DNA from 4 places in the Kitasatospora sp. NPDC096128 genome. Region 3 is predicted to be linked to each of the others. Evidence: riboswitches for the same ligand, from Rfam matches in the RefSeq annotation. Region 3 holds a riboswitch; each other region holds the start of a gene.
The links. Region 3 has a riboswitch for cyclic di-AMP ahead of ABTY61_RS26345 (M23 family metallopeptidase). Riboswitches for the same ligand answer to the same signal wherever they lie in the genome.

Region 1: another riboswitch for cyclic di-AMP. It lies ahead of ABTY61_RS18105 (transglycosylase family protein); the one in region 3 lies ahead of ABTY61_RS26345 (M23 family metallopeptidase).
Region 2: another riboswitch for cyclic di-AMP. It lies ahead of ABTY61_RS14450 (M23 family metallopeptidase); the one in region 3 lies ahead of ABTY61_RS26345 (M23 family metallopeptidase).
Region 4: another riboswitch for cyclic di-AMP. It lies ahead of ABTY61_RS10425 (NlpC/P60 family protein); the one in region 3 lies ahead of ABTY61_RS26345 (M23 family metallopeptidase).

The regions. Positions count from the first base shown of each region.
Region 1 is NZ_JBEOSP010000014.1:188,929-193,783, reverse strand. Features, by position in the region: gene ABTY61_RS18110 (sirohydrochlorin chelatase family protein) at 39-989, shown strand; cyclic di-AMP (ydaO/yuaA leader) riboswitch at 1,500-1,670, shown strand; gene ABTY61_RS18105 (transglycosylase family protein) at 1,678-2,946, shown strand; gene ABTY61_RS18100 (hypothetical protein) at 3,133-3,333, shown strand; gene ABTY61_RS18095 (LacI family DNA-binding transcriptional regulator) at 3,469-4,488, opposite strand; gene ABTY61_RS18090 (glycoside hydrolase family 13 protein) at 4,514-4,855, opposite strand, start outside.
Region 2 is NZ_JBEOSP010000010.1:189,751-194,605, forward strand. Features, by position in the region: gene ABTY61_RS14445 (DUF2470 domain-containing protein) at 34-741, shown strand; gene ABTY61_RS14450 (M23 family metallopeptidase) at 1,050-2,006, opposite strand; cyclic di-AMP (ydaO/yuaA leader) riboswitch at 2,009-2,192, opposite strand; gene ABTY61_RS14455 (MFS transporter) at 2,506-4,047, shown strand; gene purB (adenylosuccinate lyase) at 4,055-4,855, opposite strand, start outside.
Region 3 is NZ_JBEOSP010000026.1:14,836-19,690, reverse strand. Features, by position in the region: gene ABTY61_RS26355 (alpha/beta fold hydrolase) at 1-616, opposite strand, end outside; gene ABTY61_RS26350 (YiaA/YiaB family inner membrane protein) at 761-1,051, opposite strand; cyclic di-AMP (ydaO/yuaA leader) riboswitch at 1,248-1,406, shown strand; gene ABTY61_RS26345 (M23 family metallopeptidase) at 1,419-2,267, shown strand; gene ABTY61_RS26340 (hypothetical protein) at 2,333-3,250, opposite strand; gene ABTY61_RS26335 (GNAT family N-acetyltransferase) at 3,293-3,889, shown strand; gene ABTY61_RS26330 (sensor domain-containing protein) at 4,006-4,749, shown strand; gene ABTY61_RS26325 (hypothetical protein) at 4,851-4,855, shown strand, end outside.
Region 4 is NZ_JBEOSP010000007.1:60,950-65,804, forward strand. Features, by position in the region: gene ABTY61_RS10420 (C40 family peptidase) at 1-507, opposite strand, end outside; gene ABTY61_RS10425 (NlpC/P60 family protein) at 735-1,847, opposite strand; cyclic di-AMP (ydaO/yuaA leader) riboswitch at 1,858-2,012, opposite strand; gene ABTY61_RS10430 (C40 family peptidase) at 2,351-3,385, opposite strand; gene ABTY61_RS10435 (NYN domain-containing protein) at 3,587-4,855, opposite strand, start outside.

The DNA of each region.
Region 1 (4,855 bases), on a different contig from region 3:
CTGCAGGCCTGACGGGCAGATGTCCTACGATCTCCGGCATGAGCACCGCAGCCATCCCGGGCGCGCCATTGCCCGTCCGCACTCCAGGCTCCCGTGCGCGGGGGCGCCATCGCCGCCCCGAGCGCCCCGAGATCCGCACCGGCTCGCCGGCCCTGGTGCTCGCCGTTCCCGCGACCGCGGGGCCCGAGTCCCGTTCCGTCGTCGAGGAGCTGCTGTCGGTCGTCCGCAGCGAGCACACCGGCGTCCAGGCCGCGGTCGGCTACCTCCCGACCGCCGGCACCGAAGGCGGGACCCAGGAGGAGCGCACCGTCGCGGAGCTGCTGGCGACGGCCGCCGAGGCCGGACTGCCGACGCCCGTCGTGGTGCCGCTGATCCCGGGCCCGCACGACTTCCTGACCGGACTTCACGCCCTCGCCGCCGAGTACGGCGCGACCGTCACCGACGCACTGGGCCCGCACCCGCTGCTCGCCGAGGCCGTCCACGTCCGGCTGTCCGAGGCCGGGCTGGCCCGGGCCGACCGGGCCCGGCTGTTCGCCATCGCGACCGCCGCGGACGGCGTGGTCCTGACCACCGTCGGCGGCGAGGACGCGGCCGCCGCGGCCGGGATCACCGGCGTGCTGCTGGCCGCCCGGCTGGCCGTCCCGGTCGTCGCCGCCGCACTCGATGTGCCCGGCTCGGTCGCCGCGGCCGTCAACCACCTCAAGGAGACCGGCTCCGAGCGCCCGGCGCTGGCCCCGCTCGTCATCGGCCCGGAGGCGGACTCCGAGCTGCTCGCCACGGCCGCCGAGGAGACCGGCTGCCCGTCGGCGGCGCCGCTCGGCGCCTACCCGACCGTCGGCCAGCTGATCGCCTCCACCTACCTGGCCGCGCTGCCGACGCCGACGGCGGCGGAGCTCGCCGAGGCCGAGGCGGAGGCCGCCGCCACCGGCGGGGCCGGGGAAGGCTCCCGCCGCGCCCACGCGGCCGCCGAAGGGCCCGTGGAGGGCTAGCGCAGGCCGCTTGTACGCCCGCCCCAGACGCCCGTCGGCCACCGCCGGCGGACCCGCACCGGCGAAGGGCCCGGAACGACCTCGTTCCGGGCCCTTTCGACGTGTTTCGACGTGTTTCGACGTGCTCTGATTCGTCCCACTCGGGGGCCAACGCGAGCTAAGCGGGCAATGCCATGCAATGTCCGTTTACGGTCCATTTGTCGATGACGAGTCGGCGCGTTGCCGGGCGCTCGAATCACTGCCGCTCCGCCGACTCACAGGCGCGCCCCTTTTGTGCTCCAACGCTCCGTCACCTCTTTCCTGAGGCGGAGCCAGTTGTGAGAATCTGCCGCGATATTGCCGGAAAACGATCATTTTCGATCATGAATTACGCGCCATTTGGAGTTTCTCACTAAACCGTGATGCGCATCACAGGTATTTGCAGTTTGAACTTAAGTCTGCTTAACGTGCTCCCCGTTCGTGACCACACGGACCCAGTTCATCCGCGACGCCGAGTCCTGCCGTCGGATGTCCTGGCAAGCGCGAAAACGCATCACGGCAGGAGCGGGGGAACCACAGGTAAGCCGCCCCGGACCGATTTCCGAAACGGTCCAGGGCTAGGGGTGAAGCCGCGCCCACAGCGCGGCCGGGCAACTCCAGCCCGAATCCGACAGCTCACCTCGCAGGCGTGGGAGAGGACCGCGTCTTCATGCTGCCTTCCAACGGCAACCGCCTGTCCAGCCGCACCCGTCGCGTGATCGCCGCCCTCGGCGTCGCGGGCGTCGGCCTCACCATCCCCTGCCTGACCGCCGGCACCGCGAACGCCGCCCCCGTCTCCACCTGGGACAAGGTCGCCCAGTGCGAGAGCAGCGGCGACTGGAGCATCAACACCGGCAACGGCTTCTACGGCGGCCTGCAGTTCACCTCCAGCACCTGGGCCGCCTTCGGCGGCACCGCCTACGCCCCGCAGGCCAACCAGGCCACCAAGGACCAGCAGATCGCCGTCGCCGAGAAGGTCCTCGCCTCGCAGGGCCCCGGCGCCTGGCCGGTCTGCTCCGTCCAGGCCGGGCTGACCAAGGGCGGCGCCGCCGCCTCCGTCGACACCTCGGCCGGCTCCACGGCCGCCAAGCCCGCCGCCAAGCCCGCCCAGGCCGCGAAGCCCGCCAAGCCGGCCGCGCCCGCGCAGGACCAGGCGCAGGCCTCCGACGGTTCCGCCACCACCGCCGGCTCCGCCGACAACACCTGGGCCCAGAAGCGCCAGGCCCAGGCCCAGGCCGCCGGCTACACCGTGGTCGACGGCGACTGGCTGTCCTCGATCGCCGACAAGCACAACGTCCAGGGCGGCTGGCAGCGGCTCTACGAGCTCAACCGCAGCACCCTCACCGAGGGCCCGGACACCATCTACCCGGGCGAGCAGCTGACCTTCGGTGACGACACCTCGGCCCAGGCCGACCAGTCCGCCACCAAGTCCGGCTCGGACTTCACCTGGTTCAACCGCTCGCAGAAGGCCGGCCAGGCCTCGAACGGCGGTGCCGTGAACGCCAAGCCGACCGCCCAGAAGCCCGCCTCGAAGCCGGCCGCCCAGGCGCAGACCCCGGCCCCGGCCCCGGCCGCCTCCGGCAGCATGGCCGCCGCGGTCTCCTTCGCCGAGTCGAAGGTCGGCCAGGCGTACGTCTACGGCGGCACCGGCAACGGCGGTTGGGACTGCTCCGGCCTGACCCAGGCCGCGCTGCGCGCCGCCGGCATCAACATCCCGCGCGTCGCCGCCGACCAGGCCGCCGCCAGCACCCACGTGTCGCTGGACAGCCTGCAGCCGGGCGATCTGCTGTTCTGGTCGAACAACGGCCAGGACTCCGGCGTCTACCACGTCGGCATCTACGTCGGCAACGGCCAGTACGTCGAGGCCGCCAACCCGAGCGTGGGCGTCCGCCTCCAGACCGTCGCCAACTGGGCCCCGGACTTCGCCGGCCGGGTCTGAGCGACCGCGAACGACTGACGCCGAAGCCCCGGGAAGAGCCCCGCTCGCTCCTCCCGGGGCTCCGGCGTACCGGCGCGACGTACCCGCGCGACCGTAGCGCCGCCGGAAGCCGAACGCCCGGATTCCGCATGGTCAAACCCCGGCCCACGGGGCATGCTGCTGCTCTGCACCCGAGGAGGAGTCACCATGGCCCAGGTCACCGTCACCCTCGACGCGAACCTCGCGATCGACGCGATGCTGCTCTCCGGCACCAAGAACCCGCAGGACGCCGTCGAACTGGTCGTGCGCGACTACCTGGCCCGCGGCCGCCGCACCGAGACCCGGACCGGCGACGCGGCCGACGGCCACCGGGCCTCCACCGACCGCCCGGCCGCCCAGGAGGGCTGACCGACCGCCGCCCCCGTACCCGCCCGAACCGGCCGGGCCGAGCCGACCGCGGGAGCCGAGCGGCCACCGCACGCCGACGGGCCCCGGAAAGCAACCGCCCTCCGGAGCCCGTCAGTTGACCCGGTCCGCCCGGCCTCAGCGCACGCAGGCCCCGGTGGAGCCACGCATCACCAGCTCCGGCTGGAACATGAACTCCCCGCGCTGGGCGGAGTTCCCGCCGACCTCCTCCAGCAGCGCGTCCACCGCCGCCGTCGCCATCGCCTCGACCGGCTGGCGGATCGTGGTCAGCGGCGGCTCGGTGAAGGCGATCAGCGGCGAGTCGTCGAAGCCGACCACCGACACGTCGTGCGGCACCGACAGCCCGCGCTGGCGCACCGCCCGGATCGCCCCGAGCGCCATCATGTCGCTGCCGCAGACGATCGCCGTGCAGCCCTTGTCGAGCAGCGCGCCGGCCGCCGCGTGCCCGCCCTCCACGCTGAACAGCGTGTGGTGGACGAACTCCTCGGCCTCCTCCCGGCTGCGCCCGAGCACCTCCCGCATCGCCGCGGTGAAGCCCTCGATCTTGCGCAGCACCGGCACGTACCGCCGCTGCCCGACCGCCAGACCGATCCGCTCGTGCCCGAGCTCGGCCAGGTGCTGGACGGCCATCCACATCGCGGACCGGTCGTCCGGCGAGATGAACGGCGCGTCGATCTTCTCGCTGTAGCCGTTGATCAGCACGAACGGCACCCCGCGCCCGGACAGCCGGGCGTAGCGGTCGTGGTCCGCCGTGGAGTCGGCGTGCAGCCCGGAGACGAAGACGATGCCCGCCACGCCCCGGTCGACCAGCATCTCGACCAGTTCGTCCTCGGTGGACCCGCCGGGCGTCTGGGTGCACAGCACCGGGGTGTACCCGTGCCGGCTGAGCACCTGCTCGATCACCTGCGCCAGGGCGGGGAAGATCGGGTTGCTCAACTCCGGTGTGATCAGCCCGATCAGGCCCGCACTGCGCTGGCGCAGCCGGGTCGGCCGCTCGTAGCCGAGCACGTCGAGCGCGGCCAGCACGGTCTGCCGGGTCGCGGCGGAGACGTTCGCCTTGCCGTTGAGTACGCGGGAGACGGTGGCTTCGCTGACCCCCGCCTGCGCCGCGATGTCTGAGAGTCGCGCCGTAGTCACGGGCCCAGAGCCTATTGCACCCACGTCAGACCGCCCACCAGCCGGTGCTGTCCGGTGCGAGCACGGTCTCGCCGCCGTCCACCACGAGTTCGGTCGAGGCGAGCAGCAGCCGGCCGGGGGCGGGGATCCGCACCGGCTCGCCGGTGGTGTTCACCGTGCAGACGAAGGAGCCGCGCCGGAAGGCCAGGGTGCCCTCGGGGCTCTCCAGCCACTCGACCCCGGTGCCGGCGCCGAGGTCGGGCTGCGCCCGCCGGACGGCCAGCGCGCTGCGGTAGAGCTCCAGGGTGGAGGAGGGGTCGCCGGTCTGCGCCTCGACGCTCAGTTCGGCCCACTCGGCGGGCTGCGGCAGCCAGGACGGGCCGCCCGC
Region 2 (4,855 bases), on a different contig from region 3:
GTTAGGCTCACCTAACTCGAAGGAGGTCCGTCCATGCGCGACGCCGAGGTGCCCGAGCCCACCACCGCCGACCGGGTCCACAGCCTGCTCAGCGCGACCTCCTCGCTCACCGTCCGCGCCCTCGGCGAGCACCACGAGCTGGACACCCCGGTCTCCCTCCACGGCTCCCGGCTGCGCCTGCGCGTCCCGCTGGACGCCCCGCTCGTCGCGGCGGCCGCCGGCGCCGCCGACGGACTGGCCGTCGTGCTCGACGTCACCGACGTCTCCCCCGTCGCGGTCCGCGACCGCGTCCGCGCCCGGCTCACCCTGGCCGGTCGGCTGCACCTGGCCCACCTCGCCGACGACGGCCTCAGCGTCCACCTGTGGGTCGACGTCGCCCACGCCGTCCTCGCCACCCCGTACAGCACCGGCGCGCTCACCGCCGCCGACCTCGCGCTCGCCACCCCCGACCCGCTGGCCCGCCACGAGGCAGCCCTGCTCACCCACCTGGCCGACGACCACGCCGACGCCCTCGACCTGCTCACCCGACTGCTCGACCCGGCCCTGCTCGCCCACCACCCGGACGTCCGCCCGCTCGCCCTGGACCGCCACGGCCTGGTGCTGCGCCTGGACCACTCCCACGGCCACCGCGACGTCCGCCTGGTCTTCCCCGAACCCGCCTGCGACACCGAGGACTTCGGCCACCGGATGCACGACCTGCTCACCGCCGCCGAACACGGCCTGCCGGCCCGCCGGAACTGACTGACCACCGGCACTGACTGGCCGCCCGCCAGGGTCGGCACAGCGCTGGAGGCCCACAGGCAGCGTCAACAGGCAGGCCCGACACCGGGGTTGACACCTCGGACACCCCGGGCCGGAAACGGAAGCAGCCGGCCCGGCCGCGCGAGAGGTGTCTCGCACGGCCGGGCCGGCCATGGGCGTGTCCCGCGCCCGAGTCCACTGGTGCGGCGATCACCCGGTCGAGCGGTCACCCGACATGACCATCCCAGGCGGTCGATTCGCCCCGCATCAGCGGTGGTTCAGAGGATCCCGCGGAAGGACCCGGTGGGTCAGAGCGCGACGCCGTGCGCCCGCAGGTAGGCGACCGGGTCGATGTCCGAGCCGTACTCCGGACCGGTACGGATCTCGAAGTGCAGGTGCGGGCCGGTCACGTTGCCGGTCGCACCGGAGAGGCCGAGCTGCTGGCCGACGGTGACACTCTGACCGACGCTCACGCCGATCGAGGACAGGTGCGCGTACTGGGCGTACTTGCCGTCGGCAAGCCGGATCTCGACCTCGTTGCCGTAGGCACCGTCGTAACCGGCCTTCACCACCACGCCGTTGGCGACGGCGCGCAGCGGGGTGCCGGTCGAGGCGACGAAGTCCTGGCCGGTGTGGTGGCCGGAGGCCCACATCGAGCCGGCCACGCCGTAGGCCTCGCCCAGCACCGGGTTGGCGACCGGGGCGACGTAGCCGGAGGTGGCGGCGACCGGGGCGGCGGTGACGGCCGGGGCCGGGGCGGCGGTCTGGACCTGGGTCTGCAGCTGGGCGCCCGGCTTGGCGGCCTCGGTCCGGACCTGCACCTGAGCGGCCGGAGCCGCGGGCTTGGCCGGCTTCGCCGGAGCCGGAGCGGCAGCCGGGGCCGCGGGCTTCGCGGCGTCAGCGGCGTGGCCCGCGAGGGCCAGCTGCTGACCGGGGAAGATCAGATTCGGGTCGGCACCGACCACCGAGCGGTTCTGCTCGTACAGCGCGTGCCAGCCGCCCTCGACGTGCTTGCTGTCGGCGATCTGCGACAGCGTGTCACCGCTGACGACGCGGTAGCTCCCCTGGACGGCGGCCGGAGCGGCGGCCTGCGAAGCGGCCGGGGCGGCCGGGGCGGCCGGGGCGCTGGCGGCCGCCGGGGCGGTGTCCGCCTGGGCGCTCATCGCGGTCACGAGCGGCAGGACGAACGAGACGCCGGTGACGGCGGTGGCGATGCCGATGCGGGCGGCACGGGGCAGGGCGATACGACGAGCCTGTGCAGGCATGGAATTTTCCTCTCCGACGCCTGCGAGGTGAGCTGTCGGGTTCGGGCTGGAGTTGCCCGGCCGCATGCGCGGCTTCACCCCAAGCCGGTCCTGGTCGTCCGCGCCCTGAAAAGGCGCGAACTCCGGTCCGGCGACTTACCTGTGGGTCCCCCGCTCCTGCCGTACAGAGTTCGGTGCGAGCCACCGGGCAGCGGCAGGACTCGGCGTTCCACCCGGTGGATCCGCCCGGGCTGGCCGGGCGGTCGCTGAACTAAAACTCATCCGTTCAGGTGAAGCAATGTCGATCTCTTGAACCCGCAACCAACCCCGCCGCCAGGGTCACCCTCCGAATGATCCGCTGCACCGTGCGTGCACAATCCATTCACCCGGAGCCACTGCTCCGCGACTCTGCGCCGACCGCCCCACCCCTGCGCGACCATTCGCTCACGCACCGCCACCGGCCGACACACCACCCGGTGACCCTTGTCACGTACGCCCCGGCGGGCGCAGGATTCGGCCCGTGGCCACCTCTCAAGCCGGCACTCTGCGCCTCGGCACCGCACAGGGTCGCTGGGTACTCCTCGCAACGGTGCTCGGCTCCAGCATGGCGATGCTCGACGGCACGGTGGTGAACGTCGCCCTGCCCCGGATCGGCGCCGACCTCGGCGCCTCCCTCGCCTCCCTGCAATGGACCCTGAACGCCTATCTGCTCACCCTGGCCGGCCTGATCCTGCTCGGCGGCGCCCTCGGCGACCGCTACGGGCGGCGCCGGGTCTTCCTGATCGGCGTGGTCTGGTTCGCCGTCGCCTCCGCGGCCTGCGCCGCCGCCCCGACCATCCACGTGCTGATCGCCGCCCGCGCCGTCCAGGGCATCGGCGGGGCGCTGCTCACCCCGGGCTCGCTCGCCATGCTCCAGGCGGTCTTCCATCCGGACGACCGCTCCGCGGCGGTCGGCCTCTGGTCCGGCCTGGGCGGGGTGTCGGCGGCCGTCGGCCCCTTCCTCGGCGGCTGGCTGGTGGACGGCCCCGGCTGGCGCTGGATCTTCCTGCTGAACCTGCCGCTGGCCGCCGCCGTGATCGCGGTGACCTCCCGTTACGTCCCGGAGAGCCGGGACGAGTCCGCCACCGGCCGCTTCGACGTGCCCGGCGCCCTGCTCGCCGCCCTCGCCCTCGGCTCGATCACCTACGCGCTCACCGCCGCCGGGGAGGGGCTGTCCCCCGCCGTCTGGGTCACCGGCGCGATCGGCCTGCTGCTGGCCGCCGCCTTCGTGGCCGTCGAGCGGCGCGCGGCCGACCCGATGCTGCCGCTCGGACTGTTCTCCTCCCGGCTGTTCACCGCCGTGAACCTGGTCACCCTCTGCGTCTACGCGGCCTTCAGCGGGGTGTTCTTCCTGCTGGTGGTGCAGCTGCAGATCGTCTCGGGCTTCTCCCCGCTGGTCTCCGGCTTCGCGCTGGTGCCGATCACGGTGCTGATGCTGACCCTGTCCGCGCGCGCCGGGCGCCTCGGCAAGCGGATCGGCCCGCGCCTGCCGCTCACCGTCGGCCCGCTGCTGTGCGCCGCCGGGGTGCTGCTGATGCTGCGCACCGGCCCCGGCTCCTCCTACTGGGCGGACGTGCTGCCCGCGGTCGCCGTGATGGGCTCCGGGATGACCCTGCTGGTCGCGCCGCTGACCGCGACCGTGCTGGCCGCCGTCGAGGTGCGGCACGCGGGCATCGCCAGCGGCGTCAACAACGCCGCCGCCCGCGCGGCCGGCCTGCTCGCGGTGGCCGCCCTGCCGGCGCTGGCCGGGCTGAGCGGCGACGCCTACCGGGTGCCGTCCGCGGTGGACTCCGCCTTCCACACCGCGATGCTGATCTGCGCCGGCCTGCTGACCGCCGGCGGGCTGATCGCCTTCACCACCGTCCGGGGCAACGTGCTCGCGCCCGAGGAGGAGCACCCGGTGGCCGAGCCGAACTGCGACTGGCCCTGCGCCACCACGACCCCGCCGCTCGACCCGGGCCGCCCCCGAACGCACGGGGGCCCCGCCACCGGAACGGCGGCAGGGCCCTCGTCGGAGAGCTGACTCCTCGTCAGAGGATGTCGCCGGGGGTGTACTTGGCCGCCGCCGGGTAGGCGGCCGCGACGGCCTCCACCTGGCGGACGACCTCGGCGACCTGCGCCCCGGCCGCACCGGTGAAGGACAGCCGGTCGGCCAGCAGCGCGTCCAGCGCGGCCCGGTCCAGCGGGATCCGCTCGTCGGCGGCGAGGCGGTCCAGCAGCTCGTTCTCCCGGGCACCGGCGCGCATCGCCAGCGCGGAGGCGACGGCGTGCTCCTTGATGACCTCGTGGCCGGTCTCCCGGCCGACGCCCGCGCGCACCGCGCCCATCAGCACCTTGGTGGTGGCCAGGAACGGCAGGTAGCGGTCCAGCTCGGCCTCGACCACGGCCGGGAAGGCGCCGAACTCGTCCAGGACGGTGAGGAAGGTCTCCAGCAGGCCGTCGAAGGCGAAGAAGGCGTCCGGCAGCGCGACCCGGCGCACCACCGAGCAGGATACGTCGCCCTCGTTCCACTGGTCGCCGGCCAGCTCGCCGGTCATCGACGCGTAGCCGCGCAGGATGACGGCCAGGCCGTTGACGCGCTCGCAGGAGCGGGTGTTCATCTTGTGCGGCATCGCGGAGGAGCCGACCTGGCCCTCCTTGAAGCCCTCCGTCACCAGCTCGTGGCCGGCCATCAGGCGGATGGTCTTGGCCAGGCTGGACGGCGCGGCGGCCAGCTGGACGAGGGCGGTGAGCACCTCGAAGTCCAGCGAGCGCGGGTAGACCTGGCCGACGCTGGTCAGCACGTGGTCGAAGCCGAGGTGGCCGGCGACCCGGCGCTCCAGCTCGGCGAG
Region 3 (4,855 bases):
CGATGGGCGCGGAGTCGCCGGTGACGTGGCCGCGGGTGGCGGTCCGGCGGCCGGGGGTGCGCAGGGCGGCGACCAGCCCGTCGACGTAGCCGTCGAGGTCGGCGGGGCGGGGGCCGGGGTAGGCCATCTTGCGCAGGTAGTAGCCCCAGACGCCGGGCCACCGGACCATGGCGGCGCCCATGACGACCATGACGCCCTGCATGAGGGCGTTGGCCCGGTATTCGACGAAGGCGTCGATCAGGGCGATCCCGGCGACCCGCTGGGGTGCGTCGCCGGCGACCTTGACCACGGTGGCCCCGGTGTAGGACTGCCCGACCAGGACGGCCCGTTCGATGCCGAGGTGGTCGAGCAGGGCCAGGACGTCGGTGGCGACGGCGGCGGGGCTGTAGTCGTCCCAGACGATCGAGGACTCGCCGAAGCCGCGCACGTCCATGGTGATCACCCGGTGGCCGGCGGCGGTGAGCAGCGGGTGCAGGTGCCGGTAGGCGCGGCGGGAGTCGAGCATCCCGGGGAGCAGGATGACGGGGGTGCCGTCGCCCTGCCGGGTGTCGTCGTACGCGAGCCGGCCGCCGGGGACGTCGAGGTACTGGGTGCTCGGGGTGGTGGTGCCGTTCATGGTGGGCCTCCGCTGGCTCGGTCGTTGCTGCCGATAGCCATAAAGCTAAGGCTAATAGCCTTAGCCGTCAAGTGCCCCGGTCGAACCGGCCGACAGCGGCGGCAGCGCCCTCCCGCCCGCGTCCTCCCGCCCAAGTCCCCCCGTTCAGATCCCCTCGGCCCTGAACGGGTCGTGCTCGCTGAGCAGCTTCTCCAGCCGGGCCTGGTCGACCCGGGCGACGGTGTCCGAGGACTCCTGCCGGTCCCGGATCACCTTGGCCAGCGTGAACGAGGAGGTGACGGTGTAGAGGAGGCCGATCCCCAGGAAGGCCCGGGTCCAGCCGCCGACGGGCAGGTAGGCGATCCCGGCGGCGAGGGCGGTGCCGGAGATGGCGAAGGAGAGGGCGGCCTGGGCGAAGTACGCGGCCGTGGTCCGTGACTGCATCGGTGCGCTCATGGCGCCAGGATGCGGTGGGGCGGTCGGGTCGCACATGAGTAGGAGTACTCAGATGAACCGGGTGATTGAGGGGTCGTTCGTTGACGTCCGATCACCTGTTCCACGGCCGTCCCGGGCGGATGGCTTGGAATCAGAGCGTCCTAGGATTAACGTTTGATAACGCAGCGCGGTCGTCAACGCCGTACCCAGACGGCACCGTGCGCCGTCGCCTAATCCCGCCGACCGGCCTCCGGGCAGGTCAGGGAGCCGGGGAACCACGTTCCTTGGGGTGAATCGGCGGGGCTCCGGCCCGGCCGTAGGAGACCTTCCTGCTCCGAACCCGTCAGCTAACCCGGTAGGCGCGAAGGAAGGAAAGGAGCGCGCCTCCGTGGCGTCGACGCACACTCCGGCACACCCGGCCGGCCCCGCAGCCGGTACCCAGCTCCTCGACCACCCCGGCCCGGACGGCCCGGAGCCCTTCGATCCGGAGGACTTCGCCCCGGAGGCCGAGGCCAACCGCCACCGGATGCCGCGTCAGACCCGCGGAGCCTCCCCGCTGCTCGGCGTCACCGCCGTCGCCGCCACCCTGGGTGCCACCGGCTTCGCCTCCGCGACCCCGGCCGCCGCGCCCGCCATCGAGACCCCGGACGAGGCGCCGGTCGCCCTGGCCGCCGACCCCGGCCTCGCGCTCGCCGCCCGCATCCAGCAGCAGGCCGACAGCCAGCGCACCGCCGCCGAGGAGGGCGCCCGGGTGCAGGCCGCCCAGGAGGCCGAGGCCAAGGCCGCCGCCAAGGAGGCGGAGGCCAAGCGCGCCGCCGAGGAGGCCGAGCGGGCCAAGGCCGCCGCCCTCACCCTGCCGGTGAAGGACTACAACCTCTCCGCCCACTACGGCCAGAGCGCCCGCTACTGGGCCCACCTGCACACCGGCCTGGACTTCGCCGCCGACACCGGCACCCCGGTCTTCGCGGTCGGCCAGGGCACCATCACCTCGGCCGGCTGGTCCGGCTCGTACGGCTACCGGATCGTGGAGACCCTCCCCGACGGCACCGAGATCTGGTACTGCCACCTCTCCTCGATCATCAAGGGCTCCGGCACCGTCACCTCCGGCCAGCAGATCGGCAAGGTCGGCGCGACCGGCAACGTCACCGGCCCGCACCTGCACCTGGAGGTCCGCCCCGGCGGCGGCGCCCCGGTCGACCCGGAGACCTGGCTCCAGCAGCGCGGCCTCAACCCGTAAGGACCGCCGAAGAGCGTACGGAAGGGCCCCGGGCGCGTCGCCCGGGGCCCTTCCGCGTCATCGGCTCACTCCGCCGGCTCCTCCGCCGCGGCTTCCGGCTCCTCCTTCGAATCCTCCGCGGGCAGCTGCGCCAGGTAGGCGTCGATCTCGGCCGCCCCCGGCTCCGGCGCGAGCTCCGGGAACTCCTCCACCAGCAGCCGCGGCAGCCCGGGCACCGTCCAGTCGCCGAGCAGGTCGAGCGCCGCCTCGGCCGCCGCCGCCTCGAACTCCTCGAAGCCCCCGGTCAGTTCCTCCGGCATCGGGCGCCCCAGCGCGTTCAGTTCGGCCAGGTTGCGGTAGCTGCGCCGCATCAGGCCCTGCTCCAGCAGCCGTCGCGCGCCGTCGGTGGCCATGCCGACGGACAGCACCCGGCCCGGCCCCCAGCCCTGCTCGTCCGGTTCGTCCAGCCAGCCGGTCGGCCCCAGCGCCCCGTACCCGGCCAGCCGCTCCTCCTCGTCGAGCCCGGCGAAGCCGGCCAGCCAGTCCCGGACGGCCGCGGGGTCGCCCACGTCCACCCCGTGGGCGTGCAGCAGCACCGCGTACAGCCGGGGCCAGGTCACCAGGTCGGCGCGGCGCAGCAGCCCGACCGCGACCTCGCCCTGCCACTCGGCCTCGGCGTGCAGCCGCTCCTGGCGCTTGGCGTTGAGCCGCTTCACGGCCCGCTGGTGGTCGACCAGCAGCCGTACGGCCTCGCCGTAGGCGAACGGGTCCTCCTCCGGTGCGGGTTGGACGTAGAGGTGGAGCCGCTCGTACAGCAGGTGCTCCACCGCGTCGGAGGTCAGTTCGGGCCAGCCGTCGTGCATCCTGCCCTCGCCCAGCTCCAGCAGCGCCAGCACCGTGCGCAGCGGCGCTTCGGCCACCGGCGCGCGGTCCTGCCCGGCCGCCCAGGCGAGCAGGTCGGCGGCCCTGGTGCGCGGGGCGAGCCGCAGGTCTTCGTCGTTCATGCTCCGAACGGTAGTCGCCGGACGCGGGTAGGGTCGGCGGCCATGGTCCCCGTACGCCTCACCGGCCCCCGGCTCGCGATCCGCGAGTACCACCACACCCCGGAGGAACTGGACGCGCTGCACGCGCTGTACAGCGACCCGGAGGTGACCCGCTACCTCCCCTTCGAGCCGCGCGACCGCGAGACCTGCGCCGACCAGATCGAGCTCTACCTGGAGGAGGCGATGGCCGAGGAGCGGCACACCTACCGGCTCGCCGTGGTCCGGCGGGAGGACGCCGAGGACCCGGAGGACGCGCTGCCGGTCGCGCACGCCAGCCTCACCCTCGGCACGTACCGCTCGGCCTACCTCGGGTACGTGCTCAGCCGCCCGGTGTGGGGCCGCGGCTACGCGGGCGAGATCGCCGGGCTGCTCTGCGGGTTCTCCTTCGGAGCGCTCGGCCTGCACCGGCTGGCCGCCCGCGTCGACGTGGAGAACGCGGCCTCGGCCAAGGTGCTCACCCGGCTCGGCTTCCGGCTGGAGGGGCACGTCCGGCACGACCTGTACAAGGGCGGCGTCTGGCGCGACTCGTACCAGTACGCGCTGCTCGCCGACGAGTGGACCGGTCCGTCCGGCCCGTCCGGCCCGCGACAGGGGGGTTAACCCCACCCCCGATGCGCCGGTCCCCCGGATGTCTCCCGGGCCGCGCCCCGGCCAGACTGGAACACGTCAGCGAGTGGGAACGACCGCGAGAACAACGAGGGGCCGGGGGCCGGGAGATGAGCAGCAGCGGAAGCACACTGGACCAGGGGTGGGACGCCCCGGGCGGTTACGGCGACGAGGGGACGGGCCCGGTCCGGGCCCGCCGCACCGATCAGCCGCCCGGCTTCTGGCGGGCGCCGTTCTCCGGGCACTACTACCGCGAGGTCGGCTACGCGCTCACCGGCCTGCCGGTCGCCATCGCCGGCTTCGCGGTCGCGATCGCCCTGTTCTGCCTCGGCGTCGGCACCTTCGTGACCGTCCTCGGCCTGCCGGTGCTGGCCGGTCTGACCATCGCCGCCCGGGGCCTGGGCCGGGCGGAGCGGGCCCGGGTGCGCGAGATGCTCGCCGTGGACGTGCCCGGCCCGGCGCCGGTGCGCCAGGTGCGTCCGGGCAATTGGGGCGCGATCACCGCGCGGCTGGCCGACGGGGCGGGCTGGAAGGCCGCGCTGTACCAGGTGGTGATGTTCCCCTGGGCGGTGTTCAGCTTCACCCTCACGCTGGTCTTCCTGCTGCTCGGCTGGGCGATGGCGCTCTACCCGCTCTACCACTGGGTCTTCCCGCGCTACACGTCCTGGCACGGGTACCAGCTGTTCGACTTCACGGACAGCCACCACGTCCGGCACGTGTACTACGTCGAGGGCACCTGGCAGATCGCGGCGTTCTCGGCGATCGGCGTGCTGCTGGTCTTCCTCACCGCGCGGCTGGTCCACGGCCTGACCAACGTCAACCGGGCCGCCGCCCGGGGCCTGCTCGGCCGCTGAGGCCCGGCCCCGCACGCCCCCGCACCCTTCCTGCCCCGCCCCACCCGCGCACCGGACGCGTTCCGGATGCGGGTGGGGCGGGCCCGTGTTCGGATGGCCGGGTGGC
Region 4 (4,855 bases), on a different contig from region 3:
TTCGGCGAGCTTGGCGGCGGTCTCGGTGCGGCGCTGGTCGAGCCGGCGCTGACGGGTGACCAGCTCGTGCAGGGTCTCCTGCTGGCGTTCGGCGGCCTGGCCCAGGGTCCGGGCGCGGTTGAGGTAGGCCTCGGGGTCGGTGGAGAGCATCAGCTGGGCGGTCTGGGCCATCCCGCCGCCCCGGTACTCGGCCCCGGCCACCGTGGCGAGGTCGGCGCGCAGCTGGTTGAGCTGGTCCTGGGCGGCGGCGACCTCGCCCTGGAGGGCGGTGGTCTCGCCGAGCAGCCGCTTCTGTGCCTCCTGCGCGGCGTTGTACTTCTCCGAGGCCTGCTCGGCCTCGTCGTACAGCTGCTCGACCTGGGCCTTGACGTCCTTGCGGTCGGGCGTGTCGGGAGCCCCGGGGGCGGCCTGGGCGCTGCCGGCGGTCGCCACGCCCAGGGCCGTGGTGGCGGCCGCGGTCAGTACCAGCGCACGGGCGAGCAGTTGGGAACGACGGTGCACGGGCATGGCGGCAGCGGCTCCAGTCCTGCGGCGCGGCCCCGCGGCCGCGCCCCGGTGGGCGGCCGTCGAGCGGGAGTCCGGTGGCAGACGTTAGCGAGTCCGGGCAAGCGAGTCCAAACCCCTACCGACCCGAATATTTGACCTCTATTCGGACATTCGGTCGATCAGCCGGAAAAGCCGCAGGCCCGGCCCTCCGTGACGGAGGACCGGGCCAGTGAACACCTGGGCGGGGATCAGACCCGCACGATGGAGGACAGCGGCATGTTGGAGACGGCCTCGTAGCGCACCGACGCACCCGGCTTGGGAGCGTGCAGCACCTGGCCGTTGCCCGCGTAGATGCCGACGTGGTGGGCGTCGCCGTAGAAGATCAGCATGTCGCCGGGCTGGGCCTGGGAGATGTCCGAGCCGATCCGGGTGCCGGCGCCGGCCTGCTCCTGCGAGGTGCGCGGCAGCGACACACCCGCCTGGTTGAACGCCCAGACCATCAGGCCGGAGCAGTCGAAGGAGCCGGGGCCGGTGGCGCCCCAGACGTACGGGCTGCCGATCTTGGTGGCGGCGGCGGCCAGTGCGGCGGCGCCGTGCGAGCTGCCCGGGGCGATCTTGACCGGTGCGGCGGTGGAGCCCGAGCCGAGGTCGCTGCGGCTGCTGTCGCGGGAGGCGCGGTCCGGGGTGGCGGGCTTGGCGGCGGCGGCCTTCGCGGCGGCGTCGGCGGCGGCCTTGTCCTCGGCGGCCTTGATGGCCTGGCGCTCCTGCTCGGTCAGCGTGTTGAGCAGGTCCTGGGCGGCCTTCAGCTTGTTCTGGACCTCGTCCTTGGAGGCCTTCAGCTGCTGGGTCGTGGACTCCAGCTCGGCGAGCTTGCCCTGGGCCTCGGTACGGTCCTGGTCCAGCTTGCGCTGCTGCTCCTGGAGCTGCTTCAGCTGGTTCTTCTGGGTGCTGCCGGCCTGGTTCAGCGCACCGGCCTGGTTCAGGAAGTTGTCCGGCGTGGAGGAGAACATCAGCTGGACGGTCGGGGATATGCCCCCGTTGCGGTACTGCTCGCCCGCGATCTCGGCGAGGCCGCCCTGCAGGTCGGTCACCTGCGCCTGCTGCCGGGCCACCTGGTCCTGCATGCCGGAGACCTGCTTCTCCAGCTCCTGCTGCTTCTCCTGAGCGGCGTTGTACTTCTCGGTCGCCTGCTCGGCCTGCTCGTTGAGCTGGTCGACCTGCTCCTTGACCTGGTCCTTGGTCGGCTGCGGGTCGGCGTGCGCGCCGGACTGCGCGGACAGGGCGACGGCCGCGGCGGCGAAGCCGGTCATGATCGAGACGCGGGCACGGCTGGCGGGCTTGGGACGACGATGGGACGCCACGAAGGCGGACTCCTTCTTCCTACGGCCGCCTACCGGGTGAGCTGACGGGTTCGGGCCGGAAGCATGCCCTACGACGCCTCACCGGCCTCACCTACGGCCGACCTGGCGCCGATTCACCCCGGAGGAACGTGGTTCCCCGGCTCCGCTCCGCAGCACCCCCGACTACTGGGCTCCCCTGTCGGGCAGTCGCTTCGACCTGCCCCGCTGTTTCGCGAACTCGACGGTAACCACCGCCGCCACCCAGGCTGGGTGATCGACAGTGCGGTGGTTCGGAGCACGACCCTAGTAACTGAACCGTGATCCGTTCAAATCCTTGTCAGAAAAAAGACGGAAGATTACCCATGTTCTTTTGTGAAAATGACTGATGGTGATCGCCGCCGCACGCAAAGCTGATCGACTCTCACCGTCCGGCCGCGAAAGAGGCGAACCCGAAGCGCCACCCCCGACCGGAGGTGGCGCGGATCACAGGGCCGGAACCGGCCCCTCGGGGAGGTGCCGGACCGTCAGATCCGGCGGATCGTGTTGATCGGCATCGCGTCGGCCTTCATCACCTTCACCACGTCACCGGTGTGCGGCGCGTGGACCACCATGCCGTTGCCGATGTACATCGCGACGTGGTGCATGTCGTTGCCGTAGACCACCAGGTCGCCCGGCTGGGCGGTGGAGAGCGTCACGGCGGTCCCGATGTGGCCCTGCTCCTGCGAGGTGCGCGGCAGCGAGACGCCGGCCTGGCCGTACGCCCAGACCATCAGGCCCGAGCAGTCGAAGGTGCTGGACCCGGTGGCGCCCCACACGTACGGCGAGCCCTGCTTGCTCATCGCCTTGGCCACGGCCACGGCCGCGTAGCCGCTGGCCGGCGGCAGATTGCCGAGGTCGACCCGGTCGGCGCCGCGCGAGGCGCGGTCGTCCTGCTGCTGCTGGGCCCGCAGGGCCGCCCGGTCGGCGGCGCTGAGCGAGTTCAGCAGGTCCTGGGCGGCCTTCAGCTTGGTGTTGACGTCCGTCTTGGCCTGGTTCAGGTCCTTGGTGGTGGAGTCCAGCGAGGCCAGCACGGCGGCCGCCTCGGCCTTCTCCTGGTCCAGCCGGCGCTGCTGGTCGAGCAGGCCCTTGAGCGCCTCGGTCTGGGTGGTGCTGGCCTGCTGGACGCTCGACGCCTTGTCCAGGTAGCCGGACGGGTCGGAGGAGAGCATCAGCTGGACGGACGGGTCGATGCCGCCGGTGCGGTACTGCTCGCCCGCGACCTGGGCCAGGCCCACCTGCAGCTGGCTCATCTGGTCCTGGCTGCGGGCCACCTGGTCCTGCAGCTGGTCGGCCTGCTTGCGGAGCTGGTCGGCCCGCTCCTTGGCGCCGTTGTACTTCTCGGCCGCCTGCTCCTGTTCCTGCTGGAGCTGGTCGATCTGCGCCTTGACGTCGCTCTTGTTCGGCTGCGGGGCAGCGTGCGCGGCGACCTGGGCGGAGAGGGCGACCGCGGTCGCAGCAGCCGCGGTGAGCACGGAGACCCGCGCGCGGCTCGGCTGCTTGGGACGGCGGTGGGAGGCCAAGGGACCGGCTCCTTCTTCCAACGGACTCACCCGATCAGGTGAGATTCCGGAAAATAGGTTTGACGCCAGACCCTAGTGAAGATCTATCCGTTTTGCCACTCCCCCGAAGGCGTGAACTCCGGGTTCTCCCACTGACTTCACCGGATCCGCACACCCGCGCCGGAGCCGCATTGACCTGCCGTCACGCCGTTCGCCCCCGGTTCAGGGCCTGGCCAGCCGGTTCAGCAGCAGCACCGAGGCCACGGGGCGCGCACCCGCCTTCCGCACGCCCTCCGCGACCTCCCGGTCGGTGGAGACCACCACCACCGGACGGCCCTGCGGCTCGGCCCGGACCAGACGGCGGATCAACTCGTCCGCGGTCTCGCCGGTCCGACTGAACCGTACCCGCACCCCGCGCGGCGGCGCCATGATGACCGGGACGTCCAGGTCCTGCCCGTCGAACACACAGGTGACCTCCGCCTGGGTGCGCTGGGCCAGCATCGCCAGCCCGCCCAGCAGCCGGATCCGCTGCTGCTCCAGCGGCAGCGCCGGGTAGCCGGTCTTGGTCACGTTGTAGCCGTCCACCACCAGGTGCACCTGCGGGATCGCCAGCAGCTGGTCCAGCAGCGCCGGATCGTCCTCGGCCAGACCGCGCCGGGCCACGTCGTGCGGCGAGGCCGACCCCGGCACCACCGCCTCCACCAGGTCCGCCGGGCGGATCTGGGAGACCGGCAGCGCCAGCTCGCGCTGCAGGCCCTGGGCCGACTGCAACACGGTGTCCAGCAGTAGCCGCAGCCGCATGTCCTCGACGCTGCGCCCCTCCCGCGCCGAGCGGCGGCCCTGCTCGACCGCGGTCTCCAGCTCGGACACCCGGTGCCGCAGCCGCCGCGCCTCGGACTCGGCCGCACTGCGCTCACCCGTGGCCTGCGCCTTCGCCGCCTCCAGCTCCCCGGTCACCCGCCGGGTCTCGGCCTGCGCCCGCCGGGTGTCGCTCTCCAGCGACCGGACCTTCTTGCGCAGCGACTCGGCCTCCCGCCGGACGCCCTCGAACTCCGCCCGCTGGCGGTCCAGGTCCGCCCGCGCCGCGGCCCGCACCTCGGCCAGCTCGGCCTGCAGCTTCTCCACCAGCCGGGTGGCCTCCGCCGCCGCGTCCTCGGCGCCGGCCCGCTCGGCCTCCTCACCGGCCTCGGCGACCAGCCGGCTCCAGCCGGCCGAGCGCACCAGGTAGGCAGCGGCCGCGACGTCCATCGGATCGGCGGCGCCGGGGACGGTGCCCGACTCCAGCGCCTTCACCAGGTCCGGCTGGCCCAACCGCAGCCGCTCCGCTATCCGCACCCGGAAGGCCGGTTCGGACTCCAGCGCCGCCGCCAGCGCGGTGGCCGCGTACTTGGCCCGCCGCGCGGGGGTGAACTTGACGTACTGCCGCAGGCTCTGCGGCAGCTCACCGGGCGGCAGCCCGCCGAGCGCGTCCGAGGCCAGCCCGACCACCCG